One region of the Pantoea sp. X-Soil-TKNS-1280 genome, then DNA from elsewhere that is predicted to be linked to it. Evidence: predicted binding sites of a transcription regulator. Region 1 holds the regulator's gene; each other region holds the start of a gene.
The links. Region 1 encodes CRP, which controls carbon source genes, mostly activating them, when cyclic AMP is high. Its sites were predicted from a motif close to ATGTGANNNNNNTCACAT; they were not measured.
Positions count from the first base shown of each region.

Region 2: the regulator CRP is predicted to act here: its motif matches at 2,165-2,182, upstream of rhaB (rhamnulokinase).
Region 3: the regulator CRP is predicted to act here: its motif matches at 1,460-1,477, upstream of AC6I8X_RS10210 (sugar transporter).
Region 4: the regulator CRP is predicted to act here: its motif matches at 1,581-1,598, upstream of AC6I8X_RS02015 (nucleoside-specific channel-forming protein Tsx).

Region 1 is NZ_AP035962.1:3,961,629-3,965,884, reverse strand. Features, by position in the region: gene AC6I8X_RS18535 (YccS/YhfK family putative transporter) at 1-1,184, opposite strand, end outside; gene crp (cAMP-activated global transcriptional regulator CRP) at 1,243-1,875, opposite strand; gene AC6I8X_RS18525 (OsmC family protein) at 2,177-2,581, shown strand; gene AC6I8X_RS18520 (phosphoribulokinase) at 2,706-3,575, opposite strand; gene AC6I8X_RS18515 (YheU family protein) at 3,637-3,855, opposite strand; gene AC6I8X_RS18510 (hydrolase) at 3,858-4,256, opposite strand, start outside.
Region 2 is NZ_AP035962.1:2,191,098-2,195,353, reverse strand. Features, by position in the region: gene rhaT (L-rhamnose/proton symporter RhaT) at 1-296, shown strand, start outside; gene rhaR (HTH-type transcriptional activator RhaR) at 334-1,197, opposite strand; gene rhaS (HTH-type transcriptional activator RhaS) at 1,213-2,034, opposite strand; gene rhaB (rhamnulokinase) at 2,327-3,808, shown strand; gene AC6I8X_RS10235 (L-rhamnose isomerase) at 3,792-4,256, shown strand, end outside.
Region 3 is NZ_AP035962.1:2,183,842-2,188,097, reverse strand. Features, by position in the region: gene bhsA (multiple stress resistance protein BhsA) at 1-179, shown strand, start outside; gene AC6I8X_RS10210 (sugar transporter) at 226-1,410, opposite strand; gene cybB (cytochrome b561) at 1,583-2,122, opposite strand; gene AC6I8X_RS10200 (hypothetical protein) at 2,235-2,486, opposite strand; gene ynfM (multidrug efflux MFS transporter YnfM/SxtP(Kp)) at 2,653-3,909, opposite strand; gene AC6I8X_RS10190 (LysR family transcriptional regulator) at 4,004-4,256, shown strand, end outside.
Region 4 is NZ_AP035962.1:444,719-448,974, forward strand. Features, by position in the region: gene yjdN (VOC family metalloprotein YjdN) at 1-414, shown strand, start outside; gene AC6I8X_RS02015 (nucleoside-specific channel-forming protein Tsx) at 518-1,384, opposite strand; gene AC6I8X_RS02020 (sensor histidine kinase) at 1,775-3,130, opposite strand; gene AC6I8X_RS02025 (response regulator) at 3,127-3,786, opposite strand; gene AC6I8X_RS02030 (helix-turn-helix domain-containing protein) at 3,956-4,256, shown strand, end outside.

The DNA of each region.
Region 1 (4,256 bases):
GTCATCAGAATCCAGTAGGGTTTGGGGATGTTAAAGAACAACGCCAGCGCGCTGCCAAACATCAGCATTACGGCAAAACGCGCTGCGGTGCGTAACGCCGGGGACTTTAGCGACAGGTAACTGCGCAGTGCCGGAAAAAACGGCAAACGTCGCTGGCGGTCGGCCATCAGGTCACGGGTATAAAGAGGTTTCTGCGTGCGCAGGACGCGGGCAATCCGGCTGAAGTGGTACAGGCAAAAATTTCCGACCGGATTATCCGGGTGCTGGCGCGCAATCTTTTCCAGCGCCCCGAGCTGCTTCTCCATATGAAAGCGCTCCGGCAACTGGTGATAGAGGATAGCATCGGCCAACAGTCGCAGCCGCGCCGATATGGTCTTCGCATTCCAGCGGATCACCGCTTCAGCATGGCTCTGCTCCACCAGTTTTTGCACTTCTTCAGGCTGATGCAGGCTGACCGAGATGTGTTCCTGGAGATCGAGTGCCACCTGGAAGGCACGCGTCAGACGTTTATGGCTGTTGTTTCGGCTGGCAGACAACATATGCATCTGCTGATAACAGGTGGTGATCAGATCGACCGCTTTTTGCTGCCGTGCCAGCAGCGGAGGCAGGGCTTTTTCCGGGTCGGTCAGCTGCGTTAGCAGGGTGTATTTGGCATCGCAATAATCTGCCAGTTCGCGATACAGCAGGCTGAGAGTTTCGCGCATCGGCTGTTCTTTCCACAGCCAGAACCAAAGCCAGTTAAACAGCCCGTACCATAGCGTCCCGCCGATATACAGCAGCGGTGGCACCCAAATGGGCATCCGCCCCGCCAGGCTTAGCGTGAAGATGGCGGCGATAAGGGTGCCGGGCAGCAAACGGCCATGTAGCGGGCTGATTTCGCCAGTGACGCCCACCAGTAGCGGCAGAGCCAGCATAATCAATGGCAGAGGAACGTGGTAATCCGTCAGCCATTGAATCAGAAAACTGCCGGTAGCAAACAGGGAACCGCCAACAATCAGGCGTTTAAAGAAACGTTTATGGGGCGTATCCAGGCCTGCGATATTGCAGCAGGCGGGAACCAGCGAGAACAGCAGCCCTTTTTGCAGGTCACCAAACAGCCAGCCGAGAGCCACGGGCAGGCAAAGCACCAGCGTTTGCCGCAGGGCGTAATTAACTTCGGGATGATAGATGATTCGACGCCACATCAGCTCATCGCAGACAAAAACGGCGCGATGTGACCATCACGCCGTGGGTGAGAAGGAATTAGCGGGTGCCGTAAACGACGATGGTTTTACCATGTGCGGAGATCAGGTTTTGATCTTCCAGCATTTTCAGAATACGGCCAACTGTCTCGCGTGAGCAGCCAACGATCTGACCAATTTCCTGACGGGTGATTTTGATCTGCATCCCGTCCGGGTGGGTCATGGCATCAGGCTGTTTGGCCAGATTGAGCAGCGTCTGCGCAATGCGACCGGTCACATCAAGGAAGGCAAGGTTGCCGACTTTTTCTGATGTCACCTGCAGGCGACGTGCCATCTGCGCCGAAAGACGCATTAAAATATCCGGGTTTACCTGAATCAGCTGACGGAATTTTTTGTAGGAAATTTCAGCCACTTCGCAGGCAGTTTTTGCTCGTACCCAGGCACTGCGTTCCTGACCTTCTTCAAACAGGCCAAGCTCGCCGATGAAATCCCCCTGATTGAGGTAGGAGAGAATCATCTCTTTGCCTTCTTCATCTTTAATCAGTACCGCAACGGCACCTTTCACGATGTAGTAGAGCGTTTCCGCTTTTTCACCCTGGTGAATCAGGGTGCTTTTGGATGGATATTTGTGAATATGGCAATGGGACAGGAACCATTCGAGTGTAGGGTCTGTTTGCGGTTTGCCGAGAACCATTCGCTATTATCCTCTGTTGTAATCGTGCCCAAAACACAGGGGGCAATTTTCCCTGTCAGGCGGTGAAATCGTAGAGCGCTTCCAGTAAAGGAAATTATTCGGGTGGACTCTTAAGCCAGGCTTCTGATTCTTCCCGCCTTCGTCTATTACGACGAAAATATTTTCAGCTCTGTTTGTAGCACAGCTTTTGCTAGCTGTCTTCTGTTGTCTCGCTTCAGCAAAAGGGCGATTAGTCTGGATTGCTGTTTCTCAGGTGAAAGCGTACTCTGGCGGCAAATCAGCCGATTCAGGAGAAAGAATAATGCAGGCACGGGTCAAATGGGTGGAAGGGCTTACCTTTCTCGGAGAATCCTCATCGGGTCATCAGGTATTAATGGATGGGAACTCGGGTGATAAAGCGCCGAGCCCGATGGAGATGGTGCTGATGGCGGCGGGGGGGTGCAGCGCGATTGACGTGGTGTCTATCCTGCAAAAAGGGCGCAATGAAGTGACCGATTGCGAGGTGAAACTCACCTCTGAACGTCGTGAAGAAGCGCCACGGATTTTTACACACATCAATCTGCATTTTATTGTCAGCGGCAAAGCGCTGGGCGATAAAGCGGTGGCGCGTGCGGTGGATTTGTCGGCAGAGAAATATTGTTCGGTGGCGATCATGCTGGGCAAAGGGGTAGAAATTACCCACAGCTATGAGGTGATTGAGCTATAGCACGAACGTAGCGGCGCGATTTATCGCGCGGATTTTTTCGTGCAGCATGCACGGTCAGGCGATTTATCGCGCGGATTATTCCGATATCGCGCACTGGAATTGCGCGATAAATCGCGCCGCTACATTATTCAATCCGTTTACCTTCAATCAGCCGCTGCACCAGCGGTGTCATAATCAACTCCATCGCCAGCCCCATTTTGCCACCCGGCACCACCAGGGTGTTCATATGCGAGATAAAGGAATCCTGAATCATCGCCAGCAGGTAAGGAAAGGCAATGCCTTCCAGCCCACGAAAATGGATCACCACAAAGCTTTCATCCAGCGACGGTATCTCACGTGCGGCAAACGGATTTGAGGTATCAACGGTGGGTACGCGCTGGAAGTTAATATGGGTGCGCGAGAACTGTGGCGTGATGAAGTTGATGTAATCCTCCATCGAACGTACCACCGAATCCATCACCGCTTCGCGTGAATGGCCGCGTTCGCTGGTGTCGCGAATCAACTTCTGAATCCACTCGAGGTTCACAATCGGCACCACGCCGACCAGCAAATCCACATGTTCGGCCACATTGTGTTGCTGCGTCACGACGCCGCCGTGCAAACCCTCATAAAACAGCACATCCGTGTTTTCCGGCAGCGGTTGCCACGGTGTAAAGGTGCCAGGAACCTGATTCCACGGCACGGCTTCATCATAGGTGTGAAGATATTTGCGCGACTGCCCGAGACCGGATTGGCCGTATTGTTTGAAAGTTTGCTCCAGCAGGCCAAAATCGTTGGCCTCCGGTCCGAAGTAGCTGATATGACGGCCCAGATCACGCGCTTTGCGGATCGCCATGTCCATCTCCGGACGCGTATAACGATGGAAACTGTCGCCTTCCACTTCTGCGGCGTGCAGATCCAGCTGCTGGAAAATTTTCCGGAAGGCAAGGCTGGTGGTGGTGGTTCCGGCCCCGCTGGAACCGGTAACGGCAATAACTGGATGCCTGGCTGACATGACAAAGCTCCCTGTGAAGTCCGGCGATGAGCATTGTTAGCACGAAATGCCGGGATGTGCATTAGCCGCGAAATTCACCGCGCGCCATGATATTGACGGTTTCGTGCAGTTCTGACCACACCAGCACCGCGTCACCGCGTTCCAGCTGGCGACGCACATCAGCGACTTTTTGCGCCAGACTGCGTTCCTGTTCACCGTAGTCGGTGCCTTCGCGTAATACAAAGGCTTCAATCAGGTTTTCCAGCGTTTCGGGGTCGAGTTGTTGCCACGGTATAATCACGATCACATATCCAGATAAGTTGATAGCCACTGTGGCACGCGTTGTTCCAGCCACATCTGTGGGCGCAGCAATGTTCCGCCGACAAAGCCAACGTGGCCGCCTTGCTGCGTCAATTGGTATTCAATTGACGAGGACAGTTGCTCCGGCTGCGGGATAACTGCGTCAGTCATGAAGGGATCGTCTTTGGCGTGAATGATCAGCAGCGGTTTACGAACATTGATTAAGTGCGGCATGGCGCTGGCGCGGTGATAATAATCTCCCGCATCGATAAATCCGTGCGCCCGTGAGGTGACGGCATCGTCAAAGTCGCGCAGACGCCGCAGGGTGCGTAGCTGGCGTAAATCCACCGGCAAGGTACCGGGCCAGGCGCGCAGCTTGCGCTTCGCATTTTTTTTCAGCTG
Region 2 (4,256 bases), 1.8 Mb from region 1:
ATTTCTCAATTGCGAAGCCGATGCTGATTGCTAACATCGCCTTCGCCGTGCTGGGCGGCACCATGTGGTATCTGCAATTCTTCTTCTATGCCTGGGGACACGCCAAAATCCCGGCACAGTATGACTTCGTCAGCTGGATGCTGCATATGAGCCTGTATGTGCTGTGCGGTGGCCTGGTTGGGCTGGTCATGAAGGAATGGAAAGCCGTTGGGCAACGTCCGGTACGTGTACTGTCGCTGGGCTGTGTGGTGATCATCATTGCGGCGAATATTGTCGGGCTGGGCATGGCATCCTGATACATCATTGCGGCGCGAATTATCGCGCCGCAATGATTTAATGTGTTTCATTCATCATTATTAGGCGGTTTGGCAAAAAACGTTGCCGCCACGCACTCGGCGTCAGGCCGGTTTCACGCGTAAATACCACCGAAAAATAATTGCTGTCATCAAAGCCGCAACGGGCGGCCACTTCACTGATTAACCAATCCTGAGTACGCAGCAGATATTTCGCCTGGCATAGCTGTAACTGACGCAGATAATGGCCGATGGTCATGCCGGTCTGCTGGCGGAACAACTGTTTGAGCGCCCGTTCACCTAATTGATTCTGCTCGCAAAACGTGGCGAGGTCGAAAGGGCGGTCAATCGCGCCCTGCAAGGCAGACATCAGCAGGTCCAGCTGTTCTCCCTCCGGCAATACCCAGGGACGATCCGCCGCATAACCGTGGCGGCGCAGGATCAGCGCCAGCTGCAAAAAAAGCGCTTCAGAAAGCTGAATGGAGAGAGGATCGCTTTTGCGGCTTTCCCGCTCCAGCTGGGTGATCACCCCACGTGCCAGCGCCATACCACGCGTGGTTAAGCGCCAGCAGCCCGGGGATTCTGCATCGTCGGGTGGCAACAACTGGCTCCAGTCCAGTCCAAGATGAAAGCGGTCACGACAGTAGAGAATATTGTCCAGCACCAGATCGTTGACGCTGTCATAGCTGTGGCAGTCGTTATCGCGAATATAAAACACATCGCCACAGGTAATCAGCCACGGTCGATCGTTGAGCACATGCAAGCCGTTGCCGCGCCAGACAATCACAATTTCACTGAACTCATGACGATGCGGCGGGAAGGAAGGCTGCGGCAGGCGTTCAGCTACCGCAATCGGCAAAGAGGGTGCCGGGAAATAGTCTTCGCGCGACAATATTAGCGACATGAGGGTCACTCCTAATCACAACATCTGCTGGCGCTCCGTTCTGGGTGCACAGCCAAATTCCCGCCGGAACAAGGTGGAGAAATGGTTGCTGTCACCAAATCCACACTGAAAGGCGATATCCGTAATGCGCAAATCGCTGTGCCGTAACAGGTGGCGCGCCTGTAGCAAGCGCAACCGGTTCAGGTAGCGTTGCGGCGTATTCCCGGTTTGTTGCTTCATCTGACGATGCAGGGTGCGCAGCGACAGTGAAAATTGGTCAGCAAGTGCCTCCCAGAGAATCTCTTCACTGTAGTGCTCATTCAGCCAGTCAAGCAACCGATGCAATCGGGCTTCCTGATCCTGGGCTTCATCGTTGTGACCCGCCTCGCGCAACAACACCAACAGTTGCAGGAACAACTGTTCCTGACGTGCCTGCTTCTCCAGTGACCAGACACCTGGCGGATTCATCTGCGTAACAATCTGCAAGGCCTGGCCCATCACCTTGTGGTTAATCCGCCAGTGTGACGCGTAATTGCCATCCTCCTCGCGCGGCAGCAAAGCTTGCAGACCGGAGAGAAAGCGGAAGGCCGCCGGACTGCGATACAGCACGTTGGTCAGACACAGGTTGTCGGTTTGCTCATAAAGATGGCGATCGTGATCGCGAATGAAACACACACAACCGGCACACAGCGCCTGCGGCTGACCATTGAACACATGAATGCCGGAACCCTGTTCTACCAGCACAATTTCGTGGAAATCATGGTGATGTTCAGGAAACGCCTGCTGCGGCACGCGCGGCTCGATGGCGATGGCGTAATCCCCGGCAGGGAAAAAATCTGCGCTGTGTAAAACGGTCATGGCTCGCCTCTCATTATTAACAAAACCGTAACCGAGTCTACTCAGGCGGCTGCCACCTTACCTTGAATTTTCAACCTGCCAATGCAGGAAAATGGCTAATTTTTCAAGATCTCGCGTGTTGTTCGGGAAAATGCGGCGAAGGTCACAACCCGGTGCTTGTATGGTTCTGTGAGCTGTCTCACGAACATCTTTGTAACGGTGCCAGCAGCATTGGCGCGCTGGCAGTAAGGGGAAGGTGACCAGACGGCAGGATTTTTACTCTTTACGCATCTCATCACAGGAAGAACTCGCCATGAGTATGCGTAACATTGTTGCCATTGATTTAGGCGCATCCAGCGGGCGCATAATGCTCGCTCAATGGACCTCCGCGTCTCAGCGCATCACGCTGCGGGAAGTGCGCCGTTTTGCTAATCAGCGCGTGCGTCGTGCCGGTTACGACTGCTGGGATCTGGACCATCTGGAGCAGGAGATACGTTGCGGGCTACAACAGCTGGATGAGGAAGGTATCGTGCCGGACAGCATCGGTATCGATACCTGGGGTGTTGACCTGGTGCTGCTGGATGCTGATGGACAGCGGGTCGGCGAGGCAGTGAGCTATCGCGACGCCCGTACCGATGGCCAGATGACGCAGGCAATCAGCGATCTCGGCAAACAGGCCATTTATCAGCGCACCGGCATTCAGTTTCTGCCGTTTAATACCCTGTATCAGCTGCGTGCCCTGCATTTGCAACAGCCAGACTGGCAGGCGCAGGTAGCACATGCGTTGATGATTCCGGACTACCTGCATTTTCAATTGACCGGCAACATGAACTGGGAATACACCAACGCCACGACGACCCAATTGCTGAACATCACCAGTGGCGAATGGGACCCGGATTTACTGGCCTGGGCCGGGGTGGATGCCCGCTGGTTTGGCAAACCCTCCGCACCGGGTAACACCGTCGGTTTTTGGTCCAGTCCCCGTGGACACAGGATTCCGGTGGTTGCGGTCGCCACCCATGACACCGCCAGTGCCGTGCTGGCAACGCCTTTAATGCAGGATGATGCCGCTTATCTTAGCTCTGGTACCTGGTCACTGATGGGGATTGAGAGCCTGCAACCTTGCCTGAGCCGTGCCGCGCTTGACGCCAATATCACCAATGAAGGGGGCGCGGAGGGCTACCGGGTATTGAAAAATATCATGGGCCTGTGGCTGTTGCAGCGGGTGTGCAGTGAACTGCAAATCAGCGATCTGTGTGGATTGATTCAGCAGGCGGCGGATGAACCGGCCTGCCGCGCCCTGATCAACCCCAACGCCAGCCGCTTTATCAATCCCGCCAGTATGGTGCAGGAAATTCAGAACGCCTGTGCGGAACAACATATGCCGGTTCCTCAGTCATCTGCCGCGCTGGCCCGCACCATTTTTGACAGCCTGGCTCTGCTGTATCGCCAGGTCATCAGCGAACTCGGCCAGCTACGTGCGGGACCTTTGCGTCAGCTGCATGTGGTTGGAGGGGGGTGCCAGAACCCGTTGCTCAACCAGCTTTGCGCCGATGCCTGCCAGCTGCCGGTGTTCGCCGGACCGGTGGAAGCCTCGACGCTGGGCAATGTCGGCTGCCAGCTGATCGCTCTCGGTGAGCTGCGAGATGTGGCCGACCTGCGTCGCTGTATCAGCCAAAACTTCCCGTTAGAAAAATTCGAACCGCTTAACAACAGCGCTTTTCGTGCCAGCCAGGCACGTTTTGCCGCGCTGAGCCAACCCGCTAAGGAACTTGCTTATGACAAAGCTGATTGAACAGGCCTTTGACCTGGCGAAACAACGCTACACCGCGATCGGCGTGGATGTGGAACAGGTAATGACGCAACTGGATGGTATCCCGGTGTCGATGCACTGCTGGCAGGGCGATGACGTGCGCGGATTCGAGAACCCGCAAGGTGCTCTGACCGGCGGTATTCAGGCCACCGGCAACTACCCGGGCAAGGCGCGTAATGCTGAGGAGCTGCGCGCTGATCTCGATAAAGCGATGTCGCTGATTCCGGGAGCTAAACGCCTCAACCTGCACGCGATCTATCTGGAAAGCGATAAGCCGGTAGAGCGTGATGCCATCGAACCAGAACATTTCAGCAACTGGGTGGCGTGGGCAAAAAGCAACAAACTGGGGCTGGATTTCAACCCGACCTGTTTCTCACACCCGCTGAGCGCCGACGGTTTTACTCTGGCGCATGCAGATAAGAGCATCCGC
Region 3 (4,256 bases), 1.8 Mb from region 1:
GCGAAGCGCCAGTGAATCAACAACAAATTGGCGTGGTTAGTGCATCAGGTAGCACGGATTTGACATCGCTGGAGAATCAACTGGCGGAGAAGGCGAGTGCTGCCGGAGCAAAGTCTTTCCGCATCACTTCGACCTCTGGCAACAACAACCTGCATGGCACCGCAGAACTCTATAAATAAGAAGGGGCTGGCTTCAGATCACAGCGTATCTGAAGCCCTTTTTCGACTATCCGTTCGAACGCAACTGCGGATAGCGACGGAAGATGTAGATGCACCAGAACAATGCGACCAGACCAATTAATCCACCCACATTACCCACATCCGCCATGCTTAAATGCAGGCTGACCTGGTTCCCCAGCAGCGCCCCGGCACCAATGCCGATGTTATAAATGCCGGACATCAGCGACATTGCCACATCGGTCGCGTCCGGTGCCAGCGACAATACCCGCACCTGCATCGCCAGCCCGATCATCATCATGGCCATACCCCAGAAGATACAGAGCGTAGCAATGGCTGCCGGACGCACGGCGGCAAAGATCAACAAACCCATGCTCAAGGTAATCACGGCGATGGCCGCAATCAGCAGGGCTGAGGGATATTTATTGCCGAGGGTACTGAACAGCACGCTACCGATAATCCCCGCAGAGCCGAACAGTAGCAGTAACAAGGTGGTGAAGTTCTCCCCGGAATTCGCCACCACTTGCATAAAGGGTTCGATATAGCTGTAGGCGGTGTAATGGGCGGTCACCACCACTGTCACCAGCACATACATACTGACCAGCGCCGGTCGGCGAAACAGCATCGGTACGCTGCTGAGCGATCCGGTGTGTTCGCTTGGCAGACGCGGCAGAATACGCACCAGTAACACCAGCAGCACCAGAGCAGACAAACCAATCATGCCAAAGGTGGTGCGCCAGCCCAGATACTGACCTACGACGCGGCCAATCGGCACACCCAGGACCATCGCCAGCGCGGTGCCGGTTGCCAGCATACTCAGCGCCTGGGTCTTTTTACCCGCCGGAGCAACGCGTATCGCCAGCGACGCGGTAATTGACCAGAACACCGCATGGGCGAGGGCGATACCGATACGGGAGAGCACCAGTGAGGTGAAATCCCAGGCCACAGACGAAAGCACATGACTGGCGATAAACAGCACGAACAGAATCGATAGCAGCAGGCGGCGTTCAATATTGCGTGTCAGCAACATCAGCGGCAGCGATAACAGCGCCACTACCCAGGCATAGATGGTCAGCATGATGCCGACATCAGCCGTTTTCATCGAGTAACTGGCGGCGATATCTGACAATAAGCCGACCGGCACAAATTCGGTGGTATTAAAGACAAAAGCGGCAATGGCCAGCAGCACGACTCGTAGCCAGGCCGTTTTACGGGAGACGGTTGTTGATTGCATTAATTTCAGATCAGTCAGCAGCAAATGAAGGGCTAAAGACACCCATGTAAAGTGACATCCATCACAATTTATGCCTATTGTGATGGATTAAAACGCGGAGGGAAACCTTCTAAGCGCGTTTTATTGCTGAATATTTTTTATCGCCAACGCTAAAGTCAATAGCCTGAGGTTATCAACCGCGTTTGCGTGCCGGCATCATGCGCAACAGCGTGTTGTCTTTGAATACGTAATGGTGCAGTAATGCTGCGGCTGCATGCAGGCCGATTAACCAGTAACCGAGTGGAGCGAGGGTCTCATGCCAGCTGATCAGGCTATCGGCGAGATCAAAATTCGGGGTTGCACTGACGGGCATCACCACGCCAAATAATTGCCAGGGACGTCCATTCAGATACTTCGAGGTTACTCCCAAAATCGGCAATACCAGAAACAACGCGTACAGCAGAAGATGCATCAGGTGGGCTAAACCCTGTTGCCAGCGTGGCGGGGGTGGCAGGATATTGGGTGAAGCGTGACGATGGCGTAACACACCACGCGCCAGCATCAGTACCCATACTGATACACCGCAGCTATAGTGCGTCATTATCATCAGATTGCGCGCCCATGAACCACGCGGAACCAGACCGCGCAGTTCAATGGTGGTATAGGCAATAGCGATCAACAGCACTGTTAACCAGTGCAGGGCGATTTGTGACTTCGCGAATTTTTCCCGCATCAACGATCCAACCTGAAGCCAGTTTTAGTGTCTCTAACATAGCGAAATGCCGCAGGAAAACTTAACAAAACGGCGCACCGCTGCGACGGGATCCAGGCCGGGATTATCAGAGTCACACCAGGTGTTTTAGCGCCACGTTATTCTGAGTCGTCAGGTTTTTTTTTACCAAAACCGGACAGCAATGTTCGCAGCCCATGGCGCTGGGGAAAAATTTTCGCGCCTGTTGAATTGCGGCGTTCGCGGTATAAAAAGTTCCAAGAAAACGCCGTGCCGAGTCAGGTGGAAGGAAGGGACAGCCGGTGGCATGAACCACGTGATTGTCATTATAACCTGCGTGCTTATCGACATAATAATAGAGTCCCATCTGACTTCCTCGTTGCTGTGAAAAAAAAAGTCTAACAATAGTTGGAATAGAACAAATTATAGCTAGCAATTGATATTTTGTTTTGATTGGGACTAAAGGTTTATCAGGAAGTGTTTTTCGCGTGGGAAAACGGGGCGCAATGACCCCGTTATAAAGATGCAGGCTACTACAGTTTACGGCACTGCAAACGCCAGCCGACCAGCAAAGCCAGCACCAGCAGCATGCTGATAAACAGCGTGACGCCGCTCCAGCCAAAGCTATGCCAGAACACGCCACCTAAGGTACCGGCGACACTGGAACCCGCGTAGTAACTGAAGAGATAGAGGGATGATGCCTGGCCTTTTGCACGACGGGCGCGCGGACCAATCCAGCCGCTGGCAACCGAGTGAGCGGCAAAGAAACCTGCGGTAAACAGCATCATACCGGGCAGGATAATCCACAGCGTATTGAATGCTGTCAGTAATAATCCGCACAGCATGATGGCGGTAGCAGCAATCATCACCGGACCGCGTCCAAAGCGACTGGTCATGGCACCGGCTTTAGGCGAACTCCAGGAGCCAGTCAGATAGACCACAGAAAGCAATCCCACCACTGCCTGGCTGAGAAACCACGGGGCACTTAACAGGCGGTAGCCAATGTAGTTGAACAGGGTGACAAATGCGCCCATCAGCAGAAAACCTTCGGCGAACAATAGCGGCAAGCCCTTATCTCGCCAGTGCAGACGGAAATTGATCAGCAGGTTATGTGGACGCAGAGAAGCCGGGCGGAAATGACGCGAAGCAGGCAGGATTTTCCAGAACATCAACGCGGAAGCCAGCGAAAAACAGCCAATCACCCCAATGGCAATGCGCCATGAAAACAGATCGGTCAGCACCCCGGTCAGCAGACGTCCGCTCATCCCGCCAATCGAGTTACCGCTGATATACAGCCCCATCGAGAAGGCGATCACGCGTGGATGAATCTCTTCACTCAGGTAGGTCATCCCCACCGCAGCCACACCACTGAGCGATAAACCAATCAACGCACGCATCAGCAGGATGCCGTGCCAGCTGGTCATCATGGCAGAAATGACGGTACAGATGGCCGCCAGCATCAGCGCAGTGACCATCACCGATTTGCGACCAATAGCATCCGACAGCGGGCCGGTGACCAGCAATCCCAGTGCCATCAGGGCAGTCGAAAGCGACAACGAGATACTACTGGCCGCTGGCGATACACCAAACTGCTGGGAAAGCACGGGCAGAATAGGCTGGACGCAATAAAGCAGGGCAAAGGTGGCAAGACCGGCAGAGAACAGGGCAAGGGTAACACGCATAAATTGCGGCGAACCACGTTCAATCCATGTTGCTGATGCGGGAACTGAGGCAGGCACAACGGACACTTCGTCCTCATCGAGTGTCACAGCCTGAGAAGAGCGACTCACGGAAAATCCTTAAGATTATGAAGGTATTGATATCGTAGGAAAGTATGAATAGGTTGTACAATATATTAATAATCTCGAATGAGACGTTTAAAATATGAATATCGAACTGCGTCATCTGCGCTATTTCATTGCCGTGGCTGAAGAGTTGCATTTTGGTCGTGCTGCTCAGCGCCTGAATATTTCACAGCCGCCGCTCAGCCAGCAGATCCAGCAGCTGGAACAGGAAATTGGTGCGCAGCTGTTTACCCGTACCAATCGCAGCGTGCAACTGACCGCCGCCGGGCAGCAGTTTTTACTGGATGCGCGCGGGATCATGCTGCAGGTCGAACAGGCTGCCAGCCGTGCCG
Region 4 (4,256 bases), 790 kb from region 1:
CCTTATTTGTTTTATGACGGCCGCTGCGAAGAGGCCATCGCATTTTACCTTGCGGCTACTGACGGCGAATTGCTGTTTAAAATGACCTTTGGCGATATGCCGGAGAGCGAATCAATGGAGGGTTGCCCGTCAGGTATGACGTTTCCCCCGGAGCACATCATGCATGCGCATCTGCGCATCGGACAGGGCGAAATCATGCTGAGCGACGGCAACCGCGAGACGCATTACAGCGGGTTTGCGGTGAGCCTTTCCACCCCGGATGAGGTACAGGGCAAACGCTGGTTTGATGCGTTGTCGGCAGGAGGACAGGTGACGAAAAACTGGGAGCCAACGTTCTGGGCGAACGGCTTTGGCATGTTTACTGATAAGTTCGGCGTGCCCTGGATGGTGAATGCATACAAACCAAGGGTTTAGCCAGCGTTATCAACCCGTAGCGGCGCGATTTATCGCGCAATTCCGTGTGCTGTGCCGGAAAACATTGCGCGATAAATCGCGCCGCTACGGGAGATGTACTGACTTAGAAGTTGTAGCCTACGACCAGGTAGTAACCCCAGCCGGTAGATTTCACTTCAAACGGACCGTTGCCGAAGTTCAGCTCCTGGCCATCCGCCCATTGCCCGCCGTTATGGAACCAACGCGCCACGGTTGAAACGTGCCAGTGGTCATAATTCAGCGACAGGATATGGCTGGAGGCAATTGAGTTGCTGGTACGTGATGGTCCGGTCTCGTCGCGCAGATCAGAACCCCAGTCAAAGTTGGTGAAACCGATGTAGCTCAGCTTACCGCCCCACAGGTCGGTAATCGGCACAAAGTATTTCACTTTGAAGCGATAGCCATCCCAGCTGTTTTCGTTCGCCGCACCGTAGTTCTGCCACTGGTATTTGGCGTACACGTTCAGCGACAGACCAACGTCAGAGTGGGTGTCGATATCGGTACCCAGACCCATATACCAGGTGTTCTGACGCTGTGACGCGTTACGACCCATGTCATAGATGTAGTTGTTGGCGAAGTACCACTCTTTAAACGGACCAAAAGCCAGGCTGGTGCCGGTCAGTTTATCGATAGAGAAACGTGGCTCAATTTCCATGAACATCGGCGAACCGTGGTCGAAAATGCCGTTGGCATTGCTGTTGCCCAGACCGAAGAAGTTGGTCAGGTCGAGGTAGCCGTAGAAATCAAACCAGTCCTTTTTCGCAAAGGCTTCGTATTCCAGATACACGTCGTTATTAAACTGTGGTCCGAAACGGGTGTGGTAACTGCCCACTACGTTAACGCTCTGATGCCACCAATCTGAAAGGTATTGCGGGTTGCTGTCTGCCGCTTGTGTCGCGCCGGTCCAGCTGCTGGCCAGTAAGGCCCCTGCTATCAATGCTTTATATTTCATTATTGTTAACCACATGCTCGTGATCGCGATAAAAGTGCACGATCGGTGTCAGTCGATCCCAGGGGTGGGCGGTAAATTGTTTTAGCCGGTCTGAGCCGCCGGTTTCTAAAGCTCGCGTAGGGTGCCTGTATCAGTCGGATAGAAAATAGATTTTGATCACGTTTGTCAAAAAGTGTTGCAATTCCATTCACCAAAAATGTGAGTTATGTCACATTATTGTCATGAAACGAACGGAACCCCGCAACCGTTTACGTTGTCGTGAACTGCCGCAAAATGCTTATGGAGGAATCGGATGTAGCGGCGCGATTTATCGCGCATCTTTTTGCATGGAGGGGCGGCTACCCAAAAAAACAGCGCGATAAATCGCGCCGCTACGGGAAGGATAGGAGGTTAAGGTAAGGTTACGCGCACCTGCAAGCCGCAGATCTTGCCCTGCGGACTCAGGCAGTTCGACAGCGCCACCTGCATACGATGTTTTTGCGCCACGCTGCGCACAATCGACAGACCCAGGCCGCTGCCCTGTGCCTGCACATCGGGTGAGCGGGTGAAGCGGTCAAACGCGCGTTCGATAAAGGCTTCCGGCATGCCGGGACCGTTATCGACGATATCCACCACGGTATGGTTGCCGACGCGATGCAGCAACACATCCACCAGGCTGCCTTCGGGGGTGTGCAGCATGGCATTGCCGATCAGGTTATCGAACAGGCTGCGTAAATCGGAGCGGCTGGCCTGAAGGCGATAATGGGTGGTGCCATTAAAGCCGATATCGATACCACGTTTGTCCGCCACCACCATCAACTGTTCGATGCTCTCTTTCAGCAGGTCTTCCAGCTCGATATTCTCAACCGTCACCACCACTGACTGATCTTCCTGGCGTGAGATATTCAGCAGCTGCGTCACCAGATGGCGCGTGCGCGTAACACCCGCTTCCAGCTGATCAAACTGGCGACTAGCCTCACCCGGCTGGATATGCTGACGCAGGTTTTCCAGTTGCAGCGTCACCGCCGTCACCGGGGTACGCAGCTCATGCGCAGCATCTTCGAGGAACTGACGCTGTGACGACCAGGCAGCACGCAGTTTATCGAGCAGAGAATTGTAGGCATCGACCAGCGGCAGGATCTCGTCTGGCAGGCCATCCGGCGGTACGCTGTCGGGATGCAGCATCTCCTGTGCGGCAATCTGACGGGAGGCGACACGTAAATCACGCGTAATGGCGCGCACCACCAGCCAGATCACCAACAGGGAGAGCGGCATCATTAAAATCAGCGGAATAATCGCCGACATGGCGCGCTTCACCATCACGCTTTTCATATAGCCGATGTTGTAGAGCACCTGAATATTGGCGATATCGCTGCCCGGTTCGCCAGGACGGTTGAACACCCGCCAGTTGCAATCTTCACAATCGCCGATTTTTACATCGTTCCAGCCCTTTTTATTTTGCAACGGCGCGCGCAGCTCCGGCCATGAACTGGCACGCAGCTCGTTATTGGCATCCCACAGTTGCACCACGTAGGCGCTTTTCAGTTTGTCGGCGTTGAGCATCAGCGGCATCAGCGCCGGAATGCGTTTGCTGCTGGCCCAGGCATCGGCAATTTTCGCCAGCTGATCGTCTTTCATCGTACCGATCATGTCGCCGTAGCAGCTGTAAAAATAAGAGGTCACGCCGCCGATCATCGCTAAATGCATCAGCAGCAAAGTAGTGAGCAGTTTATTACGCAGCGAGCGCATAAAAGTGAAGGGTTTCATATTGCAGGAACTCGCCAGCCAAGACCGCGCACGTTGCGAATCACTTCGTTATCCAGCTTACGACGCATGCCATGAATCAATACATCAACGGCGTTGCTGGTCACTTCTTCACCCCAGCCGTAGATGCGGTTTTCCAGTTGTTCGCGCGAAAGAATCGCCCCCGGGCGCTCCAGCAACGCATAGAGCAGGGCATATTCACGTGCGGTAAGTTGCTCACGCTGGCCTTTGTACAGCACTTCACGCGTCATCATATCGAGCTGCACGTCGCCACTGCCTAACAGGGAATCCGCCGCACCGTGGCGGCGTCGGGTAATCGCTCGCATTCGCGCCAGCACCTCTTGCAGATCAAAGGGTTTCAACAGGTAATCATCGGCACCACTGTCGAGGCCCTGGATGCGTTGTGCGACAGTATCGCGTGCCGTCAGCACCAGCACCGGCGTCATATCACCGCGCGTGCGTGCGCGACGCAGCACATGGATACCATCTTCGCGTGGCAAACCGAGATCCAGCAGTACACAGCTGTAACCGCCTTCGGCCCAGGCGTTGCTGGCAAAGACGCCATCCCGCACCCAATCCACCGACCAGCCAGCCGCCTCCAGCGCCTGCTGCAGGTTAGCGCCAATCATTTCATCATCTTCAACCAGCAGCACACGCATGGTATGAGGTCCTCTAAAATCAATACAAACAGTGTAGCGCTGCAAAATTAGCGCAGAATTACACCCGTTTTCCCCCTTGCTAATTCTGCGCTAATTTTCTGCTAATTAAGGGATAAATTTAACGCGCTAAAGTGGCTTCACTGGACATCACGTCGTATCTGGAGGAGCCATGAATCAGAGTCAATTTATCCGCAGTTTGCTGGACTGGATAGAAGACAACTTAGGACACGATTTACATCTGGATGAAGTAGCACGCCGTTCGGGTTATTCCCGCTGGCACCTGCAACGTCTGTTTCGTCAGCACACCGGATTTTCACTGGCCGAGTACATTCGCCAGCGCCGGTTGACGGAATCGGCGCTGACGCTGCTTAACAGTGATGAGGCGATCCTGCAGGTGGCGATGAGCTACGGCTTTGACACCCAGCAGGCGTATACCCGCACCTTTAAAAACTACTTCCGCGTGACACCGG